Regions from separate parts of the Staphylococcus piscifermentans genome, predicted to be linked through region 2. Evidence: a T-box and tRNA genes for the amino acid it is inferred to sense, from the RefSeq annotation. Region 2 holds a T-box; the other regions hold tRNA genes.
What was found. The T-box of region 2 lies ahead of serS (serine--tRNA ligase). A T-box ahead of a tRNA ligase gene usually reads a tRNA of that ligase, here a tRNA-Ser.
Positions count from the first base shown of each region.

Region 1: it encodes a tRNA-Ser, which carries the amino acid that the T-box ahead of serS (serine--tRNA ligase) is inferred to sense. The anticodon was not compared.
Region 3: it encodes a tRNA-Ser, which carries the amino acid that the T-box ahead of serS (serine--tRNA ligase) is inferred to sense. The anticodon was not compared.

Region 1 is NZ_LT906447.1:2,512,295-2,515,584, reverse strand. It holds gene gltB (glutamate synthase large subunit) at 1-266, shown strand, start outside; gene CKV71_RS11845 (glutamate synthase subunit beta) at 290-1,762, shown strand; tRNA gene CKV71_RS11840 (tRNA-Ser) at 1,901-1,993, shown strand; gene CKV71_RS11835 (VOC family protein) at 2,178-2,585, shown strand; gene treP (PTS system trehalose-specific EIIBC component) at 2,739-3,290, shown strand, end outside.
Region 2 is NZ_LT906447.1:12,849-16,138, reverse strand. It holds gene CKV71_RS00060 (hypothetical protein) at 1-6, shown strand, start outside; gene serS (serine--tRNA ligase) at 284-1,570, opposite strand; T-box leader at 1,662-1,868, opposite strand; gene hutH (histidine ammonia-lyase) at 1,954-3,290, opposite strand, start outside.
Region 3 is NZ_LT906447.1:387,137-390,426, forward strand. It holds gene CKV71_RS01615 (AlkA N-terminal domain-containing protein) at 549-1,568, opposite strand; tRNA gene CKV71_RS01620 (tRNA-Ser) at 1,702-1,791, shown strand; gene CKV71_RS01625 (putative glycoside hydrolase) at 1,961-3,166, shown strand.

The DNA.
Region 1 (3,290 bases), 110 kb from region 2:
CAGAAGAATTTGAAACACTGCGTAATATGTTGGAAGAACATGTAACGTATACAGGAAGTAAGAAAGCAGCAGCAGTTTTAGCTGATTTTAATAATATTGCTGACCATGTAGTAAAAGTAATTCCTAAAGATTATAAGCTTATGATGCATAAGTTGGAAATGCATCAACGTTTAGCTGAAGACAATGACAAAGCAGTTTTAAATGCATTTTACGATTCCAGCACTGAAGTGACAACATCAGAGGAACCATTTTCAGTTGTTTATTAACGGAAAGGAAGGAGTGTTTTCAAATGGGAGAATTTAAAGGATTTATGAAGTATGACAGACAAGCACTACCGGAACTTTCGTTAGCAGAACGTTTAACGAGTCATGCAGCATTTCAACAATGTTTTTCAAAAGAAGATGCGAGCATGCAGGGTGCGAGATGTATGGATTGTGGAACTCCTTTTTGCCAAGCAGGTCAACAGGTTGAACGTGATACAGTAGGCTGTCCGATTGGGAATTATATACCAGAATGGAATGATCTTGTCTTTCATCAAGACTATAAAGCGGCCTACGAACGTTTAGCAGAAACTAATAACTTTCCGGATTTTACCGGACGTGTTTGTCCGGCTCCGTGTGAACAAGCTTGTGTGATGAATATTAATCGTGATCCGGTCGCGATTAAAGGAATTGAGCGTACTATCGTTGACGAAGCATTTAAAAATGGCTGGGTTCAACCGAGAGTGCCGGCACAGCGTTTAGGGCAACGCGTAGCTATTATAGGAAGCGGTCCTGCAGGATTGACTGCAGCTGATGAATTGAATGCAAAGGGATATGAAGTGACCGTTTATGAACGTGCGCACGAAGCAGGCGGTTTGTTGATGTACGGCATTCCGAATATGAAATTAGATAAAGATGTGGTCCGTCGTCGTATTCGATTGATGGAGGAAGCAGGTATCCATTTTGTCACGGATACAGAAGTTGGAAAAGACATCTCTAAAGAGACGCTTGAATCTGAAAATGATGCCATCATAGTGTGTACAGGTTCTCAACAAGCAAGAGACCTTCCATTAGAGGGACGCATGGGATATGGCATACACTTTGCTATGGATTATTTAACAGAGCAAACGCAAATTGCAAATGGAGAATTAAAACCAGAAAATGCAGAAATCAGCGCCGAAGGGAAAAATGTAATTGTAATTGGTTCGGGTGATACCGGTGCCGATTGCGTTGCGACTGCTTTGCGTGAGAATTGTAAAACAGTAGTACAGTTCAATTATCGTACAAAGCTGCCTGAGCGTTATGAAATTCAAGGTAATCCTTATTGGCCATTGTCTATGCCTGTATTTAAAATGGATTATGCACATAAAGAAGCGGAAGAACGTTTCGGTTACGAACCTCGTGCTTATGGCGCGCAAACCATGCGTTATGATGTAGATCGTATCGGCAATGTTCGAGGTGTTTATACGCAAACTTTGAGAAAAATGCCGGATGGCAGTACACGAATTGACGATACCGAAAAACATTGGCCTGCAGATTTAATTCTACTAGCGATTGGATTTACAGGCACTGAAAATACCGTGCCGAATACGTTCGACTTACGCACAGAGCGAAACAAAATTGTAGCGGATGAGCACGATTATGCGACTAACCAACCGCATATATTTGCAGCAGGCGATGCGAGACGTGGTCAAAGTTTAGTCGTTTGGGCGATTAAAGAAGGTCGCGGTGTTGCCAAATCTGTTCACAGATATTTACAAAAGCAGCTTGTTTTAAATTAATAAAAATCAATGATAGAGGGGCATCTGTCCCTCTATTTTGCTGTAATATGAATTTGTCAACAAGGATTGTGTAAAATTTACTTAAAAAATTGATTGACTTTTATAATGGGGTATAATAAGATATTTATTGTGCTTATTGGAGGAATACCCAAGTCCGGCTGAAGGGATCGGTCTTGAAAACCGACAGGAGCTTAACGGCTCGCGGGGGTTCGAATCCCTCTTCCTCCGCCATTATAAATGAAATCCAAGACTAATAGATATAAAAAGGCAATCATTCAATTTCCTATTGAGTGCTTGCCTTTTTAATTTGTATTTTTTGAGATTCCAGTAATCTCTCTTAATTTCTCGTATTTCTAGTTTACTTTTTTAAAAAATAAGGAATGAAAGAACTAACTTACAACGGAGGTTATGCCCCATGGAAATTAAAGTCGCAAGTATATTTGTAGATGATCAGGACCAAGCATTAAAATTTTACACGGAAATATTAGGATTTCAAAAGAAAGCAGATGTACCAGCTGGAGATTATCGATGGATAGCTGTAGTTTCTCCAGAAAATCCAGAGGGCACACAGTTGTTGCTTGAACCTAACAACCATCGTGTCGCTCAAGCGTATCAAGAAGGGCTGAAAGAAGAAGGAATCCCTTGTACGATGTTTGATGTGGATGATGTACAAGCAGAATATCAACGACTTAAAGAGCAAGGTGTCGGATTTACGATGGCGCCGATGGATTATGAAAATGGTGTTAAATTCGCTATTTTCGATGATACATGCGGTAATTTAATACAAATTATTGAGCGTAAGGCAATTGAAAATGTACGATAGAGAGAGTGACGGAATTCAGCAGTTCCGTCACTTTTTTAGGTTAAATGAGAAAGAGTTTAAGTAAAGAAGTTATTAATTTTTCATGAAAGCCTTTACATAACTTGTCTAGACAAGTACAATAGACTCAAATATCAAACAAAGGGAGTGAGTCGGATGGCTGTGAAAGATAAAGACGTCAAACAGATTGTCGAGGCAATCGGAGGCGCTGAAAACGTAGAAACCGCAACGCACTGTGTGACACGATTACGCTTAGTATTGAAGGACGACGATAAAGTAGATAAGGATAAATTAAGTGATAATCCGCTTGTTAAAGGACAATTTAAAGCGGATAATCAATATCAAATTGTAATCGGACCTGGGACAGTCGATGAAGTTTACAAGAAGTTCATGGATAATATCGGCAAAGAAGGGGCTTCGAAAGATGAAGTCAAAGCAGCGGCAGCTAAGAAAGGGAATCCACTGCAACGTCTCGTTAAATTATTGGGGGATATTTTCATTCCAATCTTACCAGCCATCGTAACGGCCGGTCTGTTAATGGGGATATACAACCTCTTAACTATGAAAGATTTATTCGGACCGAAACCTCTAACAGAACAATTTCCGCAGATTCATGATTTCGCGGATATTGTGAACGTCATCGCAACTACTGCGTTCATTTTCTTGCCCGCATTAATTGGTTGGAGCAGTATGCGTGTATTCGGCGGA
Region 2 (3,290 bases):
CGCTGAACACAACTTCTGAGGTAAGACTTCCGTTTGTCTGATGTTAGACATACGGTATACTCTTAACCCTTGATGCTATGCCATTTATCATATACTATTCAATACCGATTATCCTAAGAGGGTAGTCGGTATTTTAATATGCTTTTTGGGAAATAAAAGATTGGGAAATAAAAAAGATGAGTGCTGCATTGGTAGGTGCAGCACTCAAAGTGGTAGGTAAAATATATATTGGAACGAGGTTGGATCATCTTAATTCGTTATTCCAACTACTCGATGATCCCATTTATTTTGTTGCTGGGCCGATTTTTGTTTTTCCGCCCATGAATGGAACTAATGCTTCAGGAATTGTAATTGAACCATCCGCATTTTGGTAGTTCTCTACAATCGCCGCGAATGTACGTCCGACTGCTAAACCACTTCCGTTCAATGTATGAACTAATTCTGGTTTAGAATCTTTATCGCGTTTGAAGCGGATATTTGCACGGCGTGCTTGGAAATCTGTCATGTTAGAGCATGAGCTGATTTCTTTGTAATCTTCATAACTTGGAAGCCAAACTTCTAAGTCATAAGTTTTACTTGAACTGAATCCAAGGTCGCCAGTACAAAGAATTACACGACGATATGGTAGTTCTAGTTCTTCTAAGATAGCTTCTGCGTTGCTTGTTAACTGTTCTAATGCATCCCAAGAATCTTCAGGTTTTTCAAAACGTACCAACTCAACTTTGTCGAATTGGTGCAAGCGAATTAAGCCACGTGTGTCACGTCCGGCTGAACCCGCTTCACTTCTGAAGCAAGCTGACTGTGCAGTGAACTTGCCTGGCAATTGATCTGCAGACAAGACTTCTTCGCGGTAGTAGTTAGTAAGCGGAACCTCTGCTGTCGGAATCATGTACAAGCCTTCTTTTTCCACTTTGAACAAGTCTTCTTCAAATTTAGGTAATTGACCTGTACCATACATAGAGTTTGCATTTACTAATTGAGGTACCATCATTTCAGTATAACCATGTTGTGTTGTGTGCTTAGTAAGCATGTAGTTCATTAATGCACGTTCTAATTGTGCACCTTCATTTGTTAAGAAGACAAAACGCGCACCTGATACGCGAGCAGCACGGTCAAAGTTGGCCATTCCTAATTCTTCTACTAAGTCCCAGTGTGCTTTCGCTTCAAAGTCGAATTGACGAGGCGTACCCCATTTTTTCACTTCGATATTTTCTTCATCAGAATCGCCTTCAGGTACATCATCATTCATAATGTTAGGTATTGTAGATAATCTGTATTTTAATTTTTCATCTACTTTATTTAATTCAGTATCCACTTCTTTAATGTCGTCGCCTAATTTTCTCATTTCAGCAATAACATCATCAGCATTTTCTTTATTACGTTTCTTCTCAGCAATTTCGTCACTGACTTTGTTTCTTTTAGCTTTCATTTCTTCTGCTTTGCCAATTAATTCACGACGTTTATTATCTAATTCTAAAACTTCGTCTACTACTTGCGGATCCATACCACGTAATTTTACTTTTTCTTTTAAGTGATCTGGTTCATTTCTGAATAATTTGATATCTAACATAATGCTGTCATCCTTTCCAATATATCTACCAATTTTTTGAGTAATGTAAATCTATTAAGGAGGCAAAACAATAAAAAAATACCACGCCCCTACAAGGGACGTGGTATTACGTGTTGCCACCCTATTTAACAGTACAAGTTATAAATACTCGGACTGCACTCTCGCTAAAATAACGGTTATTACCGGTTGTTCCTTTAATATGCAGGTAGATTCGTCACAAATATTGATTGCTTATTCACACTCACCATAAGCTCTCTGAAATCAAATATCAGGATTACTTGTCCTGCGAACAATGTCTTATGAACTTAAGTTCACTATAGCAAACGTCATTATATTTTGCAATAAGTATTTTCAACTTTTTCAGAATTCAATAAAAATTCTTGTTATTTAAATTCAATATCTGCATAAGCACTTTGCTGCAAATAGCGCGAAACTTGTGTAATATCTTTGTGGAATTGACGGTCTTGAGTAATCGCTGGCGTAATATTACGTAAGGTTTCATATTTTTCACGTGTTCGTGGAGACAACTTATCGATACCTTTCAACTCTACAGCTTGCAAAGCAATAATTAATTCAATAGCCAATACGCGTCTTGTATTATCTACAATCTGGTAACCATGACGTGAAGCAATTGTTCCCATCGATACGTGGTCTTCTTGATTGGCTGAAGAAGGTATAGAGTCTACACTTGCAGGATGTGCAAGCGTTTTATTTTCAGAAACTAAACTTGCTGCTGCATATTGCATAATCATTGCCCCACTTTGCAATCCTGGTTCCGGACTCAAGAAGGCAGGCAAGTCACCATTTAATTGCGGATTTACCAAACGTTCTAAGCGTCGTTCCGCAATATTACCCAATTCACTTACGGCTACCTTTAAAAAGTCTAAGGCATAAGCGACAGGCTGACCGTGGAAATTGCCTCCTGAGATGACGAGCGTCTCATCGTCTTCATGGAAAATCAGCGGATTGTCATTAGCCGCATTCATTTCACGTTCTAATTGTTTTTTTACAAAGTTCAAGGTTTCGAAGCTGGCACCATGTACTTGAGGAATACAACGCAAAGTATAAGCATCTTGTACACGGATTTCACCTTGTCTAGTAGTTAAATTAGAATCTTCTAACCAATACAACATACGATCTGCCACTGCGCTTTGTTCAGGGAAGTTACGTACGTCATGTACTTCAGGACGGTAGGCATCTGTGATTCCATTCAACGCTTGATGTGTTAAAGCAGCAATCCACTCTGCTTGATAAGCTAAGGCTTCCGCTTCAATCCAGCTGATTACGCCTTGTGCTGTCATAGCTTGTGTACCATTGATTAATGCCAGTCCCTCTTTAGCAGACAATTGTAAAGGTTGACGTCCTAATTCTTCAAGTACCTCGCTACTCTCACGTTCTTCTTGTTGATAATAGACTTTACCTTCGCCGATTAATGCTAAAGCTAGATGGGAAAGAGGTGCTAAATCGCCAGACGCGCCTAATGAACCTTGTTGCGGAATAATCGGGATAATACGTTCATTAATGAAATAAGTCAATTGCTCTACCAAATCAGTCGTTACACCTGAATGTCCTTTTAACATTGTATTTAAACGTAAAATCATCATCACTAGTGAAACATCATGTGAGAAGGGATCGCCTGTCCCGCACGCATGTGAACGAATTAAGTTTACTTGAAGCTGATTATATTGGTCCGGATCAATTAAGACATCACTGAATAAAC
Region 3 (3,290 bases), 370 kb from region 2:
TGTTCACAGACGCTGCCAAAAATCGAATTTTGCATTTCTGTATACTTTAGTGTTATATTTTAGTTAACAAGAGCTTCGTGCATTATATGCACCAAATCCCCTCACTATTGCAGTAGTGAGGGGATTTTTTAGGTGTAGCCATGGTGTGAGAGTGTGCGTAACTGTCTAGGCTGCCACTCATCGCCTATACAAATCAAGGGCGAAGTGTCTAAGCTGCCACTCATCGCCTATACAAATCAAGGGCGAAGTGTCTAAGCTGCCACTCATCGCCTATACAGATCAGGGCCGAAGTGTCTAAGCTGCCACTCATCGCCTATACAGATTGGGGCAAAAATGTATAGGCTCGCACTCACTGCTTATACAGATAGGGGTCAAAGTGTCTAGGCTGTCACTCGCTGCTTATACAGATCAAGGCCGAAGTGTCTAAGCTGCCACTCATCGCCTATACAGATAGGGGTCAAAGTGTCTAGGCCCGCACTCGCTGCTTATACAGTTTCCCCTCTCCCCGCTAATTAGCTATAACCTATATAAGGCATTTCAATTACATTTTACATATTCCATAAATTAACGACTGCATAACTGCGTAAAGGACGCCAAGCTTCAGAGGCGGTTAATCGTGCTTTAGGTGTGTCGTAGTTCGGCATTGCATTTTTAATACCGATATCAGTTTCTAGAAAACTGTCGGTGTAACCCAGTGCACGCATGCCGATATATTGTGCCGTCCAGTCACCTATGCCTTTGATTGCTAAGAGTTGTCGCATCTCAGCTTCAGCAGCTTGCATCTGAGCGATGTGAGAAGCTGAAGAAAGGTCAGCTCCAACGCCTTTTACTAAAGGATTCAAGTGAATTTGCCCTTCAATAAGAGCCTCAGCTAAAGCAGCTATAGTATTGGAACGCCGTCCGGTAATGCCTAAGGGACCTAATATATCTGAAATAGGAATCTCGCTATGCATTAATTGCACGAATGATTCAGGAATAGGAAACAATGTATCTAAGTCTTCGATTCCCGTGTCAAAGGGTGTACCTAATGCACGTACTAAACGGCCAGAAAGGGTAGTGGCTGCTTTAACGGTAATCTGTTGACCTAAGATTGCACGTACTCCTAATTCAAATCCATTAAAGGCGCCGGGTACACGTAACCCTTGAGTAACCCACTGCTCATTTAAAGTTGTAGTGATAATTTCTGGATTAACGTCTAAATCAAATAAATGCCGTAATCTCTGGACAACTTCACGCCATTCAGGTATTAAACTTGCACTCATCTCTACCGTGAGTGCGTTGCTCTCCAAGTTTTCTTTTACCCGAAGCCAGCCCTTTACAGTTCTATGTGAAAAGGGAGGACGCAGCAAGACGGTACGTGCGTAATGGTGATCTTGGACGGTTTCTACGCCTGGAATAGCCCGCTTGCCTAAGTAATCTATTATAGCAGACCAGATGTAGGGTGGTTGGTAGTATAAGTTGAAGTGCAAGGATTGCTGGTACCAACTGGTATCGACGGGTGCAGTGGTCCAAGTATTTGTGTTTAAGTTTTCTTTAAAGGTACGGATAAATAACTGTTTAAATTGCATCGATTTCACTCCTTATTATTTCTTACCCGATTTAAGCAACCCCCTTGAAATCTCTATGGAAAAATTTTAAGGTAGAGACTGTCGGTGTTGAATTATCATCAATTTGCAAAATGAAACACTGTCACAAGAGCATGGAGAAGTACCCAAGCACGGCTGAAGGGATCGGTCTCGAAAACCGACAGGAGCTTAACGGCTCGCGGGGGTTCAAATCCCTTCTTCTCCGTTGAATAAAGTACACTGGATATAGAAGGCCAGTGTGCTTTTTTATTTTTTTCATAAATTAATTGCTAGCCCTCAACAATTTCGTTAAGCTTAGTAAGAATAGAGATGTTTATAATTTTCAGTCTTAAAATGTATAAATATATTATAGCTCTATATCTGAAAATAAGGGGATGGGAAAGATGAAGCGCATGTTGACAGTTGTAGCAGCGAGTACATTGATTCTGACTGCTTGTGGCAGTAATGATTCGACATCAGAAGATAAACACAATAAACAATCTGCCAACCACAAACAATCCGAACAGCAAAAAGATAAAATTAAATATCCAAAAGATGGTGTGAAAGGTATTTATGTTACACCTGGTTCATTGCAAGGAGAAAAATTTGATGAATTGATTAAATTTATCAATGAAACAGAATTGAATGCTATGGTTATTGATGTTAAAGATGACAGCGGTAATATTACGATGGATTTAAATTCAGATAATAAGCTGATTCAGAAAAATACAACTGAAATGGTAAATCTGAAAAACCTGATGAAAACTTTGAAGAAGAATAACATTTATCCGATTGCACGTGTAGTAACATTCAAGGATTCACGTTTAGCTGAGGAACATCCTGAGTGGTCTTTTAAAGAGCAAAATGGTCAAGTTTGGGAAAGTGACGGTGGGGATAAATTCTTAAATCCGTTCAGCAAGCAGGTATGGAATTATGATATTGATGTAGCGAAGGCAGCGGCTAAAGCAGGTTTCAGAGAAGTACAATTTGATTACGTGCGCTTCCCGGAAGGCTTCGAAAATATGGATAAGCATTTGAAATATACCAATGGCAATTATAAAGGCGACGATATGAATCATACGCAGCAACGTGTCGATACGATTTCTAACTTCTTGAAGACTGCACGTAAAGAAATCCATCCACTTGATGCGCAAATTTCTGCGGATGTCTTCGGTTATTCTGCGACAGTTGAAGAAGCGCCTGGTATAGGGCAAAGTTTCCCTAAGATTGCTGAGAATGTAGATGTAATATCTTCGATGATTTATCCTTCTCACTGGAATCCAGGCGACTTCGGTATTGAACACCCTGACTTAGAACCGTATAAAACAGTAGATAATTATTTGGATAAAGAAGAAGCGGTATTGAAAAAAACTGGAAAGCATCATCCTAAAACGCGTCCTTGGCTGCAAGATTTCACTGCAAGCTATCTAGGTGAGGGGAATTATAAAGAATATGATTCCAAAGAAGTTTCCGAACAAATTCAAGCTTTGCGCGATCATGGAGTTCATGAATTCTTGTTGTGGGATGCTTCTGGAGATTACACTAAAGGTGTAGATTATACGCCCGATAAAAGTAAAAAGCAAAGTGATAAATCACAATAATAGTTATAGACTGAGCCTTTGTTTGAGGTTCAGTTTTTTGTTGTCTAAAAGTTGGAAAATAAATCTAGTTTTATAAAAAGAGTTTTACAAAATTTGGGAGTAGATAAAGCGTAAAGACAATGTT